Regions from separate parts of the Paenibacillus sp. FSL L8-0663 genome, predicted to be linked through region 1. Evidence: predicted binding sites of a transcription regulator. Region 1 holds the regulator's gene; each other region holds the start of a gene.

The links. Region 1 encodes Rex, which represses fermentation and respiration genes when NADH is low (regulators of the CRP and FNR family bind a similar motif). Its sites were predicted from a motif close to TTGTGAAATATTTCACAA; they were not measured.
Region 2: the regulator Rex is predicted to act here: its motif matches at 1,467-1,484, upstream of adhE (bifunctional acetaldehyde-CoA/alcohol dehydrogenase).
Region 3: the regulator Rex is predicted to act here: its motif matches at 2,828-2,845, upstream of MKY75_RS21025 (cytochrome ubiquinol oxidase subunit I).
Region 4: the regulator Rex is predicted to act here: its motif matches at 2,099-2,116, upstream of nirB (nitrite reductase large subunit NirB).

The regions. Positions count from the first base shown of each region.
Region 1 is NZ_JBBOYM010000001.1:3,305,500-3,309,631, reverse strand. Features, by position in the region: gene dinG (ATP-dependent DNA helicase DinG) at 1-1,645, shown strand, start outside; gene MKY75_RS14230 (redox-sensing transcriptional repressor Rex) at 1,689-2,342, shown strand; gene MKY75_RS14225 (amidohydrolase) at 2,329-3,630, shown strand; gene MKY75_RS14220 (cell wall elongation regulator TseB-like domain-containing protein) at 3,668-4,132, shown strand, end outside.
Region 2 is NZ_JBBOYM010000001.1:3,462,888-3,467,019, reverse strand. Features, by position in the region: gene MKY75_RS15065 (DODA-type extradiol aromatic ring-opening family dioxygenase) at 1-446, shown strand, start outside; gene MKY75_RS15060 (Crp/Fnr family transcriptional regulator) at 585-1,301, opposite strand; gene adhE (bifunctional acetaldehyde-CoA/alcohol dehydrogenase) at 1,560-4,132, shown strand, end outside.
Region 3 is NZ_JBBOYM010000001.1:4,733,376-4,737,507, forward strand. Features, by position in the region: gene cydD (thiol reductant ABC exporter subunit CydD) at 1-351, opposite strand, end outside; gene cydB (cytochrome d ubiquinol oxidase subunit II) at 351-1,364, opposite strand; gene MKY75_RS21025 (cytochrome ubiquinol oxidase subunit I) at 1,351-2,757, opposite strand; gene MKY75_RS21030 (response regulator transcription factor) at 3,163-4,132, opposite strand, start outside.
Region 4 is NZ_JBBOYM010000001.1:702,025-706,156, forward strand. Features, by position in the region: gene MKY75_RS03085 (GerAB/ArcD/ProY family transporter) at 1-112, opposite strand, end outside; gene MKY75_RS03090 (spore germination protein) at 137-1,816, opposite strand; gene nirB (nitrite reductase large subunit NirB) at 2,223-4,132, shown strand, end outside.

The sequences.
Region 1 (4,132 bases):
GGTGGCGAGTGATTCAGAGTCCTGTCTTGGTCGTTCCTGCCCATGGTTCCGCAAATGTTATTATCATCGTGCACGCCATGAAGCAGGAATAGCGGATGTTGTTATTACGAATCACTCTAAGTTGTTCACAGACGTCAAAGCCAGTCATCAGTTATTGCCGAGCTATGAACATCTGGTGATAGATGAAGCCCATCACCTGGAGGAAGTAGCTGGTAAACACCTAGGTATGCATATGAAATATTTCACACTCGTGCATACACTGACGCGACTGTTCAAAGACAGCAAGAATGGACAACTGCCTTCACTTCGTCAACAGTTGGCGAAATCGGGGCACGAGAAGTCGGCAGATTGGGCCTCAACTATCGACCAGCTGTATCCGCTCGTGTTAGAGGTGAAGGAAACTTGGGACCTGCTAAGCGACAAGCTGTTTGGCATGTTGCCGGAGCGAAGTGATGCGACACCGGGTGAAACAGGACAGTTTTCTTCCCGTCTCAAACCTTCGGCCAAGCCTGCAAAGTGGGATCAGGCGGGAGCTTTGGAAAATCAGCTATATGTAACGATGAGCGAAATTTTGCGCAAGGGCGACAAGCTGATGCTGGACGTCAAGGAAGAACATGACGATTATGCGGCGGATAGCCTTATTACAGATATCACGGGTCTGCTCAAGGATTTGGCGGGGATTCGAGAAAATTTGCGCTTTTTTATCCGACTCGATGATGAAACAACCGTATACTGGCTCGAGGCAAGCGGGCAATTCCGTAGTAAATCATTGCAATTTTATGCGGTACCCGTCGATGTGAGCCGCCAGTTGAAAGAAATGTTTTTTGACAAAAAAAGAAGCATTATTCTGACTTCTGCTACCTTGTCGGTAGATAAGTCGTTTCAGTACATGATCGATCAGCTCGGCTTACAGGAGGCCGCAGATCAAGAGCGGCTGATGACTTCGCAGCTCCCGTCACCCTTTAATTACAGGGATCAGGTGTTGCTGGTTATTCCACGGGATTTCCCAAGTGTGAAGGGCAGTGTAGGAGATGCGCATTTTGTAGATATGCTCGTTAGCTCTCTAGGAGCGACTGCTCAGGCGACACGTGGGAGAATGCTCGTTCTGTTTACGTCCTATCGGATGCTCCGGCAAGTGTATGAGCCGCTCAAAGAGGCCTTAGCATCCAGCGAAATTACTGTGCTGGGACAAGGTGTGGACAGTGGAAGTCGCAGCAAGCTAACCCGCCGGTTTCAGGAAGCGAAAGCTTCTGTATTGCTGGGGACCAGCAGTTTCTGGGAAGGCGTCGATATTCCGGGGAAGGCTCTGACTTGTCTAGCCATTGTTCGCTTGCCGTTTCAACCGCCGAATCACCCGCTGCTGGAGGCAAAAAGCGAACTGCTCCAGCAGCAGAAGAAGAATCCATTTATGAAGCTGTCTGTACCGCAAGCGGTCATTCGCTTCAAACAGGGATTTGGTCGGTTGGTACGTACAGCGAACGACCACGGGGTCGTTATCGTTTATGATACGCGTGTGATTGAATCCTATTACGGAAAGCACTTTTTGTACTCGTTACCGGGACCAAAAATGGAGCATATGCCATCGGAGCAAATGGTGCCCCGCATCGCCGAATGGCTCCAATCCGCCCCGGAGACAGAGGCATAACGGACGGACATAAGTATGTTCGTTACAATTAGGGGGAGCAAGTATGAAATCAGATAAAATTTCAGAGGCTGTCGTACGGAGGTTACCCGTATATTTACGTTATCTGAATGCACTGCACAAACGGGAGGTGGCTACGGTCTCTTCTCAAGAGCTGGGACAGAGGCTAGATTTGAACCCGGCCCAAATCCGTAAAGATCTTGCTTATTTTGGAGATTTTGGTCGGAAGGGTATCGGTTATGATGTTTCTTATCTCATTGAGAAAATACGCCATATCCTGAAAATCGACCAACAAATTAATGTAGTATTGGTCGGAGCGGGTAATCTGGGGCAAGCCCTTTCGAATTATAACGCTTATTTAAAAGACAATATGAAGATTGTGGCGGTATTTGATGCGTTTCCGGATAAGGTAGGAACCAAGATCAATACATTGGTCGTGCAACCGATGGATGAACTGGAAGCGACTGTGAAAGAAAAAAACATTCGAATCGGGATTATTACCGTACCTGATTTTGAAGCACAGCACGTGGCTGATAGGCTTATTGATAGCGGAATTGGAGCGATCCTGAACTTTGCACCGACTACTCTCAAGGCACCAGCCAACATTCGGATTCATGCCACAGACTTTACAACTGATTTGCTTAGCCTCGCTTATTATTTGGAGGACGGAAAGGAAGAAGCACAATATGACAGTGAATAAATGGATGATTAAAAACGGATCTTTTGCCGTAAATGGACCAGAAGCAGGGGTAGTCCATGGTTTTATGATTGTGGAGGATAGTCGTATTACTTATATTGGCGAAACCTTGCCTGCGGGTGAGGAAGAGACGGAAGCGATCGATGGTAAAGGGCTATTGTTTTTACCTGGTCTGATCAATACTCATGGTCATGCGGCGATGTCTCTACTGCGTGGGCATGGAGATGATTTGGCACTTCAAGTATGGCTTCAGGAAAAAATGTGGCCTATGGAAGCCAAGTTTACATCTACAGACGTGTACTGGGGTACGTCCTTGTCTGTGCTGGAAATGCTGAAAGGTGGAACAACAACCTTCCTCGATATGTACGATCATATGGATGAGGTGGCTCGTGTGGCTGAAGAGTCAGGTATTCGTGCAAGTCTGATGCGTGGAGCAATTGGACTATGTTCGGAGGAAGAACAGCGAATCAAGCTGGCAGAGGCCGTGACTTTTGCGCGTAACTGGCACGGTAAAGCAGACGGCCGTATTACAACGATGATGTCACCGCATGCGCCATATACATGTCCACCTGCGTTTATTGAAAAATTCGTACAAGCTGCGCATGATCTGGACTTGCCACTGCATACGCACATGTCTGAGACGATCGCCGAAGTAGAGCAAAACGTACGCGACTACGGTTTGCGTCCGGTTGCACACTTGGATAAGCTTGGCTTTTTCTCCCGTCCTTCGCTTGTTGCCCATGGCGTTCATTTGAACGACGAAGAAATAGCTTTACTGGCAGAACGTGGTGTAGCGGTTTCCCACAATCCTGGCAGCAACTTGAAGCTGGCAAGTGGTGTGGCAAGAGTGCCTGAATTGCTGCGTGCAGGGGTTACGGTTTCTCTCGGAACGGATGGTCCTGCCAGCAATAATAACCTGGATATGTTCGAGGAAATGCGTCTGGCAGCACTTATTCACAAGGGTGTATCCGGTGACCCTACGGCAGTTCCTGCAAGTGAAGCGCTGCGTCTGGCAACAGAATACGGTGCAAAGTCGATTGGTTTAAAAGAAGTAGGAGCGTTGGCAGCAGGCAACAAGGCTGACTTTATCGCGTTGGATCTGAATCAGGCACATTTCTTGCCGCGTACAGATCTTATTTCCCATGCGGTATACTCTGCAAGCGCCAAGGACGTGGCTCATGTGTGGGTAGACGGTCGTCAGGTTGTGAAAAACGGCGAATGCCTGACTATGGACGAGGAACGTATCAAACATGAGGCACAAGCCGCCTTTGAAGGGCTGCTGTCGCGCTAATTCAGGTGTCACATCCCCTTAGAGAGGAAGCACGGGTTTGAAAAATAAGAAAAAATGGATAGCGGTCGCCATTTTGGCCGTGATACTGATCCTGGTCAGCATTTTCTGGTATTATTCCTATGTTACTCAAGACCAGGTGGCTGAGAAAAATGCCGCTATCATTAAGGCCAAGCAATCAGGTGGTCTGGTTAGCACGACTCAAACATGGAAGTCTGTGTGGGATCAGGTATATTGGGTGGTTCAAGGGAAAAATGCACAGAATGAAAATATAATGGTATGGGTTCCTTTTCAAAAAGTGGAGGGACAACCTAACGTACCTGCCGCAGATAATAGCGGTGTTCATACCGAGCTGCTGAAGAACGGAGTCGACGAGCAAAAAATGACGTCGCTAATTCAGCAGCAGCTTCCAGGTGTAAAAATTGTAAGCCTCCAGCCGAGTGTGTTCAATGGCGAATATGTGTGGCAGCTGTTTTACGATGATGGAAGCCATCATTACTATGCC
Region 2 (4,132 bases), 160 kb from region 1:
ATCATGGATCTTGGACATTGTTGCATCGTATGTATCCTGAGGCAGACATTCCGGTAGTTCAGATCTCTGTAAATCCATATCTCTCGCCCAAAGCACAATATGCTATTGGTGAAGTGCTGCGAGGACTGGGAGAACAGGATATTCTGGTCATTGGTAGTGGCGTGACTGTTCATAATCTGCGTATCGTCAAATGGGGGGAAACGAAAACAGAACCTTGGGCTATAGATTTTGATGATTGGATTATTGAAAAAGTACAAAGTAGAGATATAGAGGCTTTGGATCACTATGAAAGCGAAGCACCGTATGCTCGCCAGGCCGTACCCAGAGCAGAACACTTTGTACCGTTGTTTATTGCAATGGGGAGTGGCAATCCTGCAAACAAAGCCAAGGTTATCCATAGAAGCTATGAGATGGGGAATTTAAGTTATCTATGTTTACAGTTTTAAAGAGTGTTGCCAGAAGAAGGACTGTCATTAAAATGCTTCGCTACTGCTCCTGTATAAGTAGGGGAGTGGAAATAAATTAGGGAGTGTTATAAGCTATAGTGGCTTATAACACTCCCTTTTACATAAAAAAACGATTTATTATATCCGGCAAATCTCACGAGGGCATAGTTCACAATGACATACACCTTGCAGCATTTCCAAATCTTTGACAACAATCATACCATTATCATATTCAACTGCATTTTTCTTACGTAGATCACTAAGCATCCGGTTTACGCTTTCCCGGGTCGCACCGATCATATTTGATAAGTCAGTATGAGTAATTTTTTTATGAATCAGGATATGTTCGCCGTGAGGCTCACCATAGGTATTGCATAGACGAATGAGCGTTGAACATAAAGCGCCTGGCTTGCCGTACATCATCAAATCGCGGAACTTAGTCTGAGTAATGCGGTGATGTGAACCCATCCATTTCATAAAGTCAATCGCAAAATCACAATGCTGGCAAATAAGCAGTTCCAAATCTGTATGATCGATTACGCCAATATCACTGTCTTCCAGAACCTCAGCAGAAAAGGAATGCTTAGTACCGAAAAATGGATCGGCTTGACCAACAAGATCGCCGCTTTGATACATATATAGAATAAGTTCCTTGCCCTCATCCGTTGTTTTGGTTACTTTCACGCGTCCGCGCTTAATATAAAACAGCTTATCCGCTGTATCTCCTTCCCAGAACAGATGCGAGCTTTCTGGCATAACTCGATCTTTCATCATTACTTGCAATCGGTTGAAGCTGGCCTCCGAGAAGCAACAGGTGTTGCCGCGGGCTTCCATTACATTTGTAGGGTTTCTCATCGTCCATTTCCCCTTTGTATCCTATGTTTTTTATCTGCAACTTGATCAATTCAAATTCATTATATACTTGTGCAATGAGTTTTTGGGGCAAGAAGAGGGGGTAAAAGTGGCAGAATTCCAAACTTTGTGATTTAATTCACTTCATAAAATAAAATTTTAAATAGATTGTGAAAAAAATCACAATATATCTTGAAAAGCTGTGTTACGATCAGTGCGTGAACAAGAGATAGTACACGAGATAACAGGAGGATGAGGGAAATGGCTGTTAAAAACGAGGTTATTCAAAAAGAGCAAAGCGCAGAGCAGTATATTCAAACGCTGATTGACCGGGGGAACCGGGCACAGCAAGCTTTCATGAGTATGAATCAGGAACAGATTGACGAAATCGTACAAGCTATGGCACTCGCAGGGATGGATAAACACATGTACCTGGCGAAGTTGGCTGTTGAAGAAACAGGACGCGGTGTGTACGAGGACAAAATCACCAAAAACATGTTTGCAACAGAATATATCTATCATAGTATCAAAAATGAAAAAACCGTCGGTGTCATTGAAGACAATGATTTTGACAGTTTTCAAAAGATAGCAGAGCCAGTCGGTATTATCATGGGGATCACTCCAGTGACAAACCCGACTTCGACTACGATGTTCAAAGCGCTGATTGCCATTAAAACACGTAACCCAATCATTTTCGGTTTCCATCCATCTGCTCAATCGTGTAGTGCGGAAGCAGCCCGCGTCTTGCTCGAAGCAGCTGTTAAACATGGTGCTCCGGCCGATTGTATTCAATGGATTGAAGCACCTTCGATGGATAAGACCAATGTATTGATGAACCACCCTGATGTGGCGCTAATTTTGGCAACTGGTGGATCAGGCATGGTTAAGGCAGCTTATAGCTGCGGTAAACCAGCACTTGGTGTAGGTCCTGGTAACGTGCCTTGCTTTATTGAAAAAACAGCAGATATCAAACAGGCCGTGAACGATCTTATCCTCTCGAAATCTTTTGATAACGGTATGATTTGTGCTTCGGAGCAAGCGGTTATTATCGAAGAGCCAATCTTCGAACAAGTGAAAAAATTGATGATCGCTAACGGTTGCTATTTTGTAAATAAAGAAGAAGCAGCTAAGCTCACTCAAGGAGCTATGAATGTCGAGAAATGTGCAGTGAACCCAGCTATTGTCGGGCAGTCTGCTGTGAAAATTGCTGAAATGAGTGGTATTACAGTACCAGCAGGAACTAAAATTTTGGTCGCTGAGATTGAAGGGGTAGGAACAAAATTCCCATTGTCTGCGGAAAAATTGAGTCCTGTATTGGCTTGCTATAAAGTAAAAAATGCGGAACAAGGTATTCAACGCGCTGCTGAAGTCGTGGAATTCGGGGGCATGGGTCACTCGTCCGCTATTCATTCGAACGATGAGGATGTTATCGCTCGGTTTGCAAACCGTTTGCAAACAGGACGTATCATTGTAAATGCACCTTCCACACATGGTGCGATTGGCGACATTTACAACACCAATCTTCCTTCGTTGACACTTGGTTGCGGTTCGTACGGTCGTAACTCGACTTCGTCGAACGTATCGGCAGTCAATCTGATTAATGTGAAAAGGGTGGCGAAACGGACGGTGAATATGCAATGGTTCAAAGTACCTTCCAAAATCTATTTTGAAAAAAATTCGACACAGTATCTTGCTAAAATGCCTGATATCACACGTGTAGCTATTATCACAGACCCTATGATGGTACAACTGGGATATGTAGATCGTGTTATTCATTATCTGCATCAGCGCCAAACACCAGTAGCTATCGAAGTGTTCTCTGAAGTAGAGCCAGATCCATCGACAGTTACGGTAGAACGTGGTACTGAAATGATGAGACGTTTCCAACCGGATTGCATCATCGCACTGGGCGGCGGTTCGCCAATGGATGCCGCTAAAGGCATGTGGATGTTCTATGAATATCCAGATACTGATTTCAATAACTTAAAACAAAAATTCATGGATATCCGTAAACGGATTTACAAGTACCCACGTCTGGGCCAAAAAGCACAATTTGTAGCTATCCCTACAACATCGGGTACAGGTTCCGAAGTTACATCGTTCGCAGTAATTACGGACAAAAACCTGGGCGACACGAAGTACCCACTGGCTGACTATGAGTTGACTCCTGATGTGGCAATTATTGACCCAGTGTTTGTATATTCGCTGCCTAAAACAGCTGTAGCGGACACAGGTATGGACGTTCTGACACATGCTATCGAGGCTTACGTGTCCGTAATGGCTAATGACTACACAGATGGTCTGGCAATTAAAGCCATTCAATTGGTATTCCAATACCTAGAACAATCGGCTCTGACCGGTGATAAGCTGGCTCGTGAAAAAATGCATAATGCTTCCACACTTGCTGGTATGGCGTTTGCTAATGCATTCTTGGGCATTAACCACAGTCTTGCACATAAATGGGGTGGACAATACCATACAGCGCATGGCCGCACGAATGCCATTTTGATGCCGCACGTTATTCGTTATAATGCGAAAAAACCGACAAAATTTGCTTCGTTCCCTAAATATTCGCACTTTGTTGCGGATGAGCGTTATGCAGAAATCGCGCGCATACTGGGACTGCCTGCACGCACCACCGAAGAAGGGGTTAACAGCTTGATCGAAGCGATCCGTAAAATGAACAAAACACTCGGTATCGAGGAATCGTTCCAACAAATCGGTTTCGATGCGAAAGATTTCGAATCACGTGTAGATTATCTGGCTGACCGCGCATTTGAAGATCAATGTACAACTGCGAATCCTAAGTTGCCACTGGTTACTGAGTTGGCTGA
Region 3 (4,132 bases), 1.4 Mb from region 1:
CAGCGCTAGCGTCACCAACTTGCCGCTACCTTCCTGCGCTGCAAAACCCGGTCCCCGTTCGAACAAACGTGCAAGCAGACGCTCCCGTAAGGAAGCGCCTGAAGCTTCAGCAAAACGGCCTGCTGTCCGGCGTTGCAGCCAGATCGCCGTATGCCTCGTTGCAAAAGCAGCGAAAAACAACGCCAGCGACGGCCAAGCCATCACCAGCGGATTTTGTTCAAACAAAATCGTAACAGCCTTTGCCAAGAAGACTGCTTGTGCAATCACTGCGGCCCCCTGGAGCAGGGAAAGGGCAGCCAGTAGCAGCATCACTGGCCGAATGCCCTTTAATTCAAACCATGCCTTATCCATTAGTATTCCAAATGATCCTTCTCACTGAGACGCTTATGGAAAACAAAATAGCTCCACGCCTGATAAGCCAGCACAAAGGGTAAAAGCGTTGCTGCAACAATCGTCATGGCTTTCAGTGTGTAATGACTGGAGCTTGCATTATAAATCGTCAAATCAAAAGCACTGTTAATCGAGCTCACCATAAATCTTGGGAACAAACCGACGAATAACGAAACGAAGGTCAGCAAAATCACTGCACCTGTCATCCCGAAGGCCCATCCTTCGCGGCGCTGCTTCAGGAAGTACCACGTCAGCACATAGGCGACAATTCCGACTGCTACCGCAGCATACATAAAGGGACCGCGACGCGCAAATAAATCCGTTGCAAAATAAGTCCATACCACCATGCCCGCAAGTAAAATGCCCAATACCGGAAGAAATTTGGACGCAATCACGCGAGCACGATCCCGTACTTCTCCAATCGTCCGCAGAGAAATAAACGTCAGTCCGTGCATTAGGCACATTCCGACCACTGTCAGTCCAATCCATACGGTATATCCATTGAATACATCGGGAAATCCAGCTTTCAAATCCATGTTTTGCTGAATAGGTACACCTTTCACCAAAGCCGCAAAAGCCATACCGAACAGCATCGGCGGTAGAAAGCTGCCAATCAGAATGCAGGCATCCCACGTTCCTGTCCACCATTTTCCTTCAGCCTTGCCGCGGAACTCAAAAGAAACTCCACGCAAGATCAAACCTAGCAAAATAAACACAAATACGAGATAATATCCGCTGAACATAGTCGCATAAAAATGCGGAAAAGCGGCAAACATTGCACCTGCTGCTGTAATCAGCCACACTTCGTTGGCATCCCAGAATGGACCAATCGTATTGATCATCAAACGTTTTTGTTGGTCGTTACGCGGCACCAATCCTGTGGCCATTCCTACGCCAAAATCAAAGCCCTCCAGAAAAAAGAAGCCGGTAAACAGCACAGCGATCAATAAGAACCATAAATCATTTAGCGACAATGGTGTCACCCCCTTGAGCAAAAGGATCATGAATTACCGTTTGCTGATGTGGCTCAATATCTGGACCTTTGCGAGCCGTACGGTAAAACAGAAACGCCAGCACACCTGTTAAAATTAAATACAATGTGGTAAATGAGATGAACGAGAATAGCACTTCTCCTGCCACAACTGTAGGCGAAACAGAATCTTTCGTTTGAAGCAAACCAAATACCGTCCACGGTTGGCGACCTATTTCAGTCATGATCCAACCTGAAGTATTCCCAATGAATGGAAGGCATATCCCCCATATCATCAGACGGAAGAACCAGCGATGTGAACCTTCCAGCTTTTTACGGAACGTCAGGTAAGCCCCGTATAAGGCGAGTGCAATCATGCCACATCCAGCCGCAATCATAATGCGGAAGCTCCAAAACGTGGTACGTACTGGCGGGATATAATCGCCCGGACCATACGTTTTTTCATATTGGGCTTGCAGCTCATTCATACCAGGCACAGAGCCGGTAAATTTACTATAGGATAGAAAACTCAAAGCAAAAGGAACTTTAATCTCAAAGGAATTTTCCTTGTTTCCAGGATCAATCCATGCGATAACGGTCCAAGGAGCGGGGTCACCACTGTTCTCCCATAAGCCCTCACTGGCAGCCATCTTCATCGGTTGTGTTTTCACCAAATATTGAGCCTGTCCATGACCAAACAACGGAATAGCAATGGCACTAATTAATGCAACAATAATGCTCAATTTGAAAGAAGGTTTAAAAAAGTCCAGATTCTTTTTGTGCATCAGCTTCCATGCACTGATACCCGCGATCAGAAATGCTCCTGTCGCAAAAGCAGCAAACAATGTATGTGGGAATTCCCATAACAGTTGTTCATTCGTTAGCAGAGCAGCAAAATCTTTCATTTCTGCACGTCCATTTTGAATCTCATAGCCTACTGGACGCTGCATGAAGGAATTAGCAGCTAGAATCCACAATGCCGATAACATCGTACCGATAGATACCAACCACATACAAATTAAATGGACCGTTTTGGACAATCTTTCCCAACCGAATACCCATAATCCGATAAAGGTCGATTCCAGGAAAAATGCAAGCAGCGCTTCAATCGCCAGCGGCGTACCAAATACATCACCCACAAAACGGGAAAAGTCCGACCAGTTCATCCCGAACTGAAATTCTTGCAAAATCCCAGTGACTACGCCCAGTGCAAAGTTAATCAGCAGAAACGTTCCCCAGAATTGAGCCATTTTTTTGTACAAGTCATTTTTCTTAATAACATACATAGTCTCCATAATTGCCACCAATAACGACAATCCAATGGAGATCGGCACATAAACAAAGTGAAGAATCGTTGTGGTTGCAAACTGCAACCGTGCCAAATCCAATACGTCCATGATGTTGCTCCTCCCCCTACACTTCTCTTAACATTGATTTATAGTGTCTGTAATCTGAAGTCTTCTACATTTGTGATAGTATTCACATTCTTACATATGCAGCGGTCACTTTTTTAGAAAATGACTCACTCAACTACCTTCACTATGGTTATCATGATCCGGCTTCAGATTATCCCCATTATATAGAATAAATTTAAATGAAATAGAATCGAAAATGTGAACATCGTGTCAAAGCTGTGTCATAATGATGGCGATTTGATGAAAACGACCTAAACTCCATAATAAATGTGACATTTTCGATTGATCTATCTGTTTTTTCGCCATAAAAAAAGCCTCTCTTCGTTCGGAGGTCGTACCTCCGACATCTGCAAGAGAGACTTCATAGCGTTAAACCTAGGGATTCTATCAACAGCCATCTGTTCCTCCGTTCTTTTGAACCCGATTACGATAGGAGGAAGGTGACATTCCAGCATACTTTTTAAATTTACTATGAAAATAATCTGCGTTCGCATACCCTACGCGTTCCGCCACCTGGTGTACCTTAATTCCTTGTGCAAGCAACTCCCTTGCTCGCTCAATCCTCACCTTATCCAGGTAGGCATTAAAGGCCTCGCCAGTATGACTTTTGAACAATTTGCCCAAATAGCCACTATTGTAATTAAACATATCTGCCAGTAACTCCAATCGCAAATTTTCATCATAATGACTATGAATAAAGTCAATCATTTGTTTCATGATGATGTCCTTGCCACCGGGATCAGTCTGTCCAATCCATTGCAACACATGCTCCAGCGAGTGATCCACCAGCTCGCCCAATGTGGAATAAGCATATACATCGGTTATAAAGCTGGAGTGCTCCTCCAGCACGGTTCGGCTGTGATCCTGTCCGGCTGCATACTTGTTCAACGCCAGTGTGAATGTTTGGGCGAACGCCGCCTTGATTGCGGATTCTGTACGATAAATACGTGGAAATTGGCCTTCCATTTCCTTAATGACACGGGTTGCAGCTTCACTATTAGCCATATCTAGCGCATAGTACAGCTTTTCTGCATAACGTATGGGATCATCTGTGACACTATCAGACGTTCCACTCATTTCAGTCTCGACTGTCTCCAATTTGTGTAGGTCTCCGGAAAGCATGACTCTTTCTGCCCGGAACAAAAACGTACGCTCTAACAATCGTAGTGCCTGCTCAAAAGATCTGGGAATGTCGCTAAGACTGGCTACAGGATCACCGGCAGCCACATAAATTTCCGTAGCCCACGCCTTTAGCTCCTGTCGCCAAGCAGCCAGTAACTGAACAGCATCTCTCTCCGTTTTTAACGTGGCGGGAAGCAAAAGACCCATATATATTCCAGCCTCAAACACGATACCT
Region 4 (4,132 bases), 2.6 Mb from region 1:
CTTGTTCAGTTACACCCCTCGGCAGTGTCAAAATCCCTGCGCCCAATACGGTATTGGTCAGGAATACAGCCGCCTGCTTCGTCGTGATCTTGTCATCAGAGCGTCTAAACACAGTAGCTCCTCCTTCGTCTTGGCATCATGGTCTACGCCTTTTTTGCTGCGTTTTCATCATAACAGGTCTTCGTTTCATTAGAGATATAGGAGCTCGGATGTACATATCTTTCAAGTCGCTTAGACGCATCGGGGAAAAGGGAGTCACATATGGGACGCCGAAGCTTTTCAATTTCGTCAGATGGATACAAATCAACAGAAAGAACAATATGGTTCCGAGCATCCCCAGGATTGCTGCAAAGAGCATGCCGACGAAACGCAGTAGGCGCAAGGTAATGCCCGCACTGTATGTCGGTATCGAAAATGAAGAAATGGCAGTTACCGCAACCACAATCACCAGGAAGGGGCTGACGATGCCCGCATTTACAGCAGCGTCGCCGATGACCAAGCCTCCCACAATGCCCATTGCAGGACCAATGGGTTTGGGCAATCGGATGCCGGCTTCCCGCAGGATTTCAATCGAAATTTCCAGAATCATGACTTCAATGACGGAAGGAAAAGGGACGCCTTGACGGGTCTGAATGATGCTAATGACCAGCTTGGTCGGAATCAAACCGGGATGAAATGAAATAAAAGAGATATACAAAGCAGGGCCCATCAGCGCTATGAAAGCTCCAAAAAATCTCAGCAAACGTAAAAGTGAACCTGGAATCCAGCGTTCATAATAATCCTCGGGAGATTGAAGCAGCATACTGAAGGTCACCGGGACAATAAGTGCAAAGGGAGTCCCGTCCAGAAGAATGGCTATTCTTCCTTCCAGTAATGCATTAATGACACGGTCGGGTCGCTCTGTGTTGTGAACCTGCTGGAACGGACTTAAATAATTGTCTTCGATGAGTTGCTCCACATAACCGGATTCAGCCAAAAAATCCATATCTATTTTTGATATTCTGCGGTTTACTTCTTCAAGAAGATCCGGATTCACAATATCCTTGATGTACGCGACAACCAGATCCTTTTTGATTCGGCTTCCCACTTGAAATTTCTTCATTTCCAGACTTTTATTTAAGCCCTGGCGTCGAAGCATCGAAGTATTTTCACTTAATACTTCCGTAAAACCGATTCTGGGACCCCGAAGTAGTGCTTCAGAGGTTGGTTCATTGACGGAGCGAATGGCGCCATTAGGCGAGCCTACCAGTAGTGCTTCCTTCATTCCTTCAATTAATAAGGCAGTATGACCTAAAAGGATGAACTCGTGCAGTTCCTCCATACTGGTAACTTCACTAATTTGCGTAAGTGGCATCAAGCTATCTTTTATAAAAGAGCTACTTATACTTTCCGGCTGTTCCTGTTGGTCCTGCTGGCCCTCAAACATCAAGACCTCCAATACCTGATTGCTCATAAGCTTTTCATCCTGCATGCCTTCTATGAAGACTAATACGGACCGAGCATGAAATTTTTTCAACATAAACTCACGAAAATGCACATCACTATTTCCGCCTATAGACTCTCGGATCGAATTTAAATCGGAATCGTAATTCCCTGTAATTTTAGAGTTTGGTTTATTCTGTTGATCAAGGTGCCCTTCGTTATTTTCATCGGAGAGCGGCCGACCGGAAGAATGTTTGGATTTCGCTCCCTTACTACCGACAAACGAATAAATCGAGGTGTTTATATAATAAATCCCTAAAGGAATAATCAACGCGAGGCCTGCTTGAAAGAGTATACTCCAGCTCGGAATATAAGAAATTATTTTAGACCACAAGATGACCACCTCCAAACGAATCAATTCTAAGATACAAGTTGTCCCTAAAGTATTCCTTATAAAGGTTGTATTTACACATGAACTGGAAAGATTCGTTCGATGACCAGAGCAAATGATCATCAACTACACTATTTTTAAATCTAATCATTACGGCAGATCTCACACGAAACACTTCTGTTGTTGTTATAGAGCTATCTAGCACTGAGAGCCAGTGTAGAGAATGGAGCAAAATCCCTTGAAACGGAATAGGGAAATCCCTAAATATTCTTAATTTTAACTACATTGTGATTCTAGTCACATATAGCTCTATCTGCTGTATTAAAATAGAAGCATAAACAATATTCATTAGAAACGTAGAGATGTCGTCGGATAGGAAGTAGCGTCGAATGAATGGAGGAACCGGTATATGATAAACAGTAAAAAGAAGCTTGTGGTTATAGGGAACGGGATGGCTGGTATCAATACGGTCGAACAAATTTTAAAATTAACAGATAAATATGAAATTACAGTCCTGGGAAGTGAGCCGCATCCGAACTATAACAGGATCATGCTCTCTTATGTGTTGGAAGGTAGTAAAACAATAGATGATATCATACTGAACGATTTGCAATGGTATGCGGATCAAGGGATTACTTTATATACAGGAAAAATGGTTAAAAGTATCGACGGTGAGAACAAGAAGATTCTCACCGAAGACGGACTGGAAATTGATTACGATGTGGCTTTGGTGGCTACTGGTTCACAATCGTTTATTCTGCCTATTCCGGGTAAAGAATTACCGGGAGTTATTGGTTTCCGAGATATCGCCGATTGCTCGGCAATGCTGGAAGCGGCAAAGACCTATAAAAAGGCCGCTGTCATTGGTGGAGGTCTGTTGGGGCTGGAGGCAGCTAAAGGCCTGGTCAATCTGGGGATGGATGTTACGGTCGTTCATTTAATGGAAGATTTGATGGAACGTCAGCTAGACCGGGAAGCCTCTGCGATGCTAAAAGCAGAACTAGAACGCCAAGGAATCAAGTTTGCTATGCAAATGCAAACTTCGGAGGTGTACGGTCAAGATCGCGTACAAGGATTGCGGTTTTCAGACGGAAGCGAGCTGGAAGCGGATTTGGTCGTTATGGCGGTTGGGATCAAGCCTAATATTCAGGTAGCTGTGCAAAGTGGTATGGAAACGAACCGTGGTATTGTAGTCGATGATTTGATGAGAACCTCTGTGCCGGATGTATATGCTGTAGGGGAATGTGTTGAACACCGCGGAATCTGTTATGGTCTGGTAGCTCCGCTGTTTGAGCAGGGAAGTGTCATTGCCAAACATTTGGCAGGCGCGGAAACTGAAGGTTATATGGGATCGGTGGTTTCCACCAAGCTCAAAATTTCAGGGGTGGATGTTTTCTCAGCTGGCGAATTCATAACCCAGCCTGAACATACGGTGATTGTTGCAAAAGATGAGTGGAAGCGGACCTACAAAAAAGTGCTGCTTCGTGAAAATAAGATTGTTGGAACTGTACTGTTTGGCGATGTGAGCGAATCTGCTAGCCTGCAAAAATATGTGCGTCAGCAAACATTGATGACAGATGAAATATATGGACAGCTCATGGGTACTGGATGCAGCAATCACGGGTCGAAAACATCATCCGCTGAAACGATGGCCGATGATGAAATTGTGTGTGGCTGTAACGGTGTTACTAAAAAGGCCATTGTTGATGCAATTAATGACAATGGGCTGACTACAGTCGATGAAATTAAAGCATGTACCGGAGCAACTCGTTCTTGTGGAGGATGTAAGCCGGTCGTGGAGCAGATTCTACAATATGTTCTTGGAGACAGCTTCAAGACGTCAGCCAAGCAAGGAATATGTAGCTGCACAACATTGAGCCGGGACGAGATTGTGGAAGCGATCAAAACCAAAGGGCTGACAACAACGCGTGAAGTTATGAATGTACTGGGTTGGCATAATGATGAAGGTTGCTCCAAATGCCGGCCGGCGCTGAATTACTATCTGGGAATGATTAACCCGGACACCTATGAAAATGAGGGGGATTCCCGTTTTGTAAATGAGCGATTGCACGCAAACATTCAAAAGGATGGAACGTTTACAGTTGTTCCTAGAATGTACGGCGGTGTAACGACCCCAGAAGATTTGAAGAAGATAGCAGATGTTTCTCTTAAATACAACGTTAAGGTCGTTAAAGTAACAGGAGGACAGCGGCTTGATTTGATCGGTGTCCGTAAAGAGGATCTGCCTAAAGTATGGGAAGAACTCGATATGCCGTCGGGGTATGCCTACGCGAAGTCACTTCGTACGGTTAAAACCTG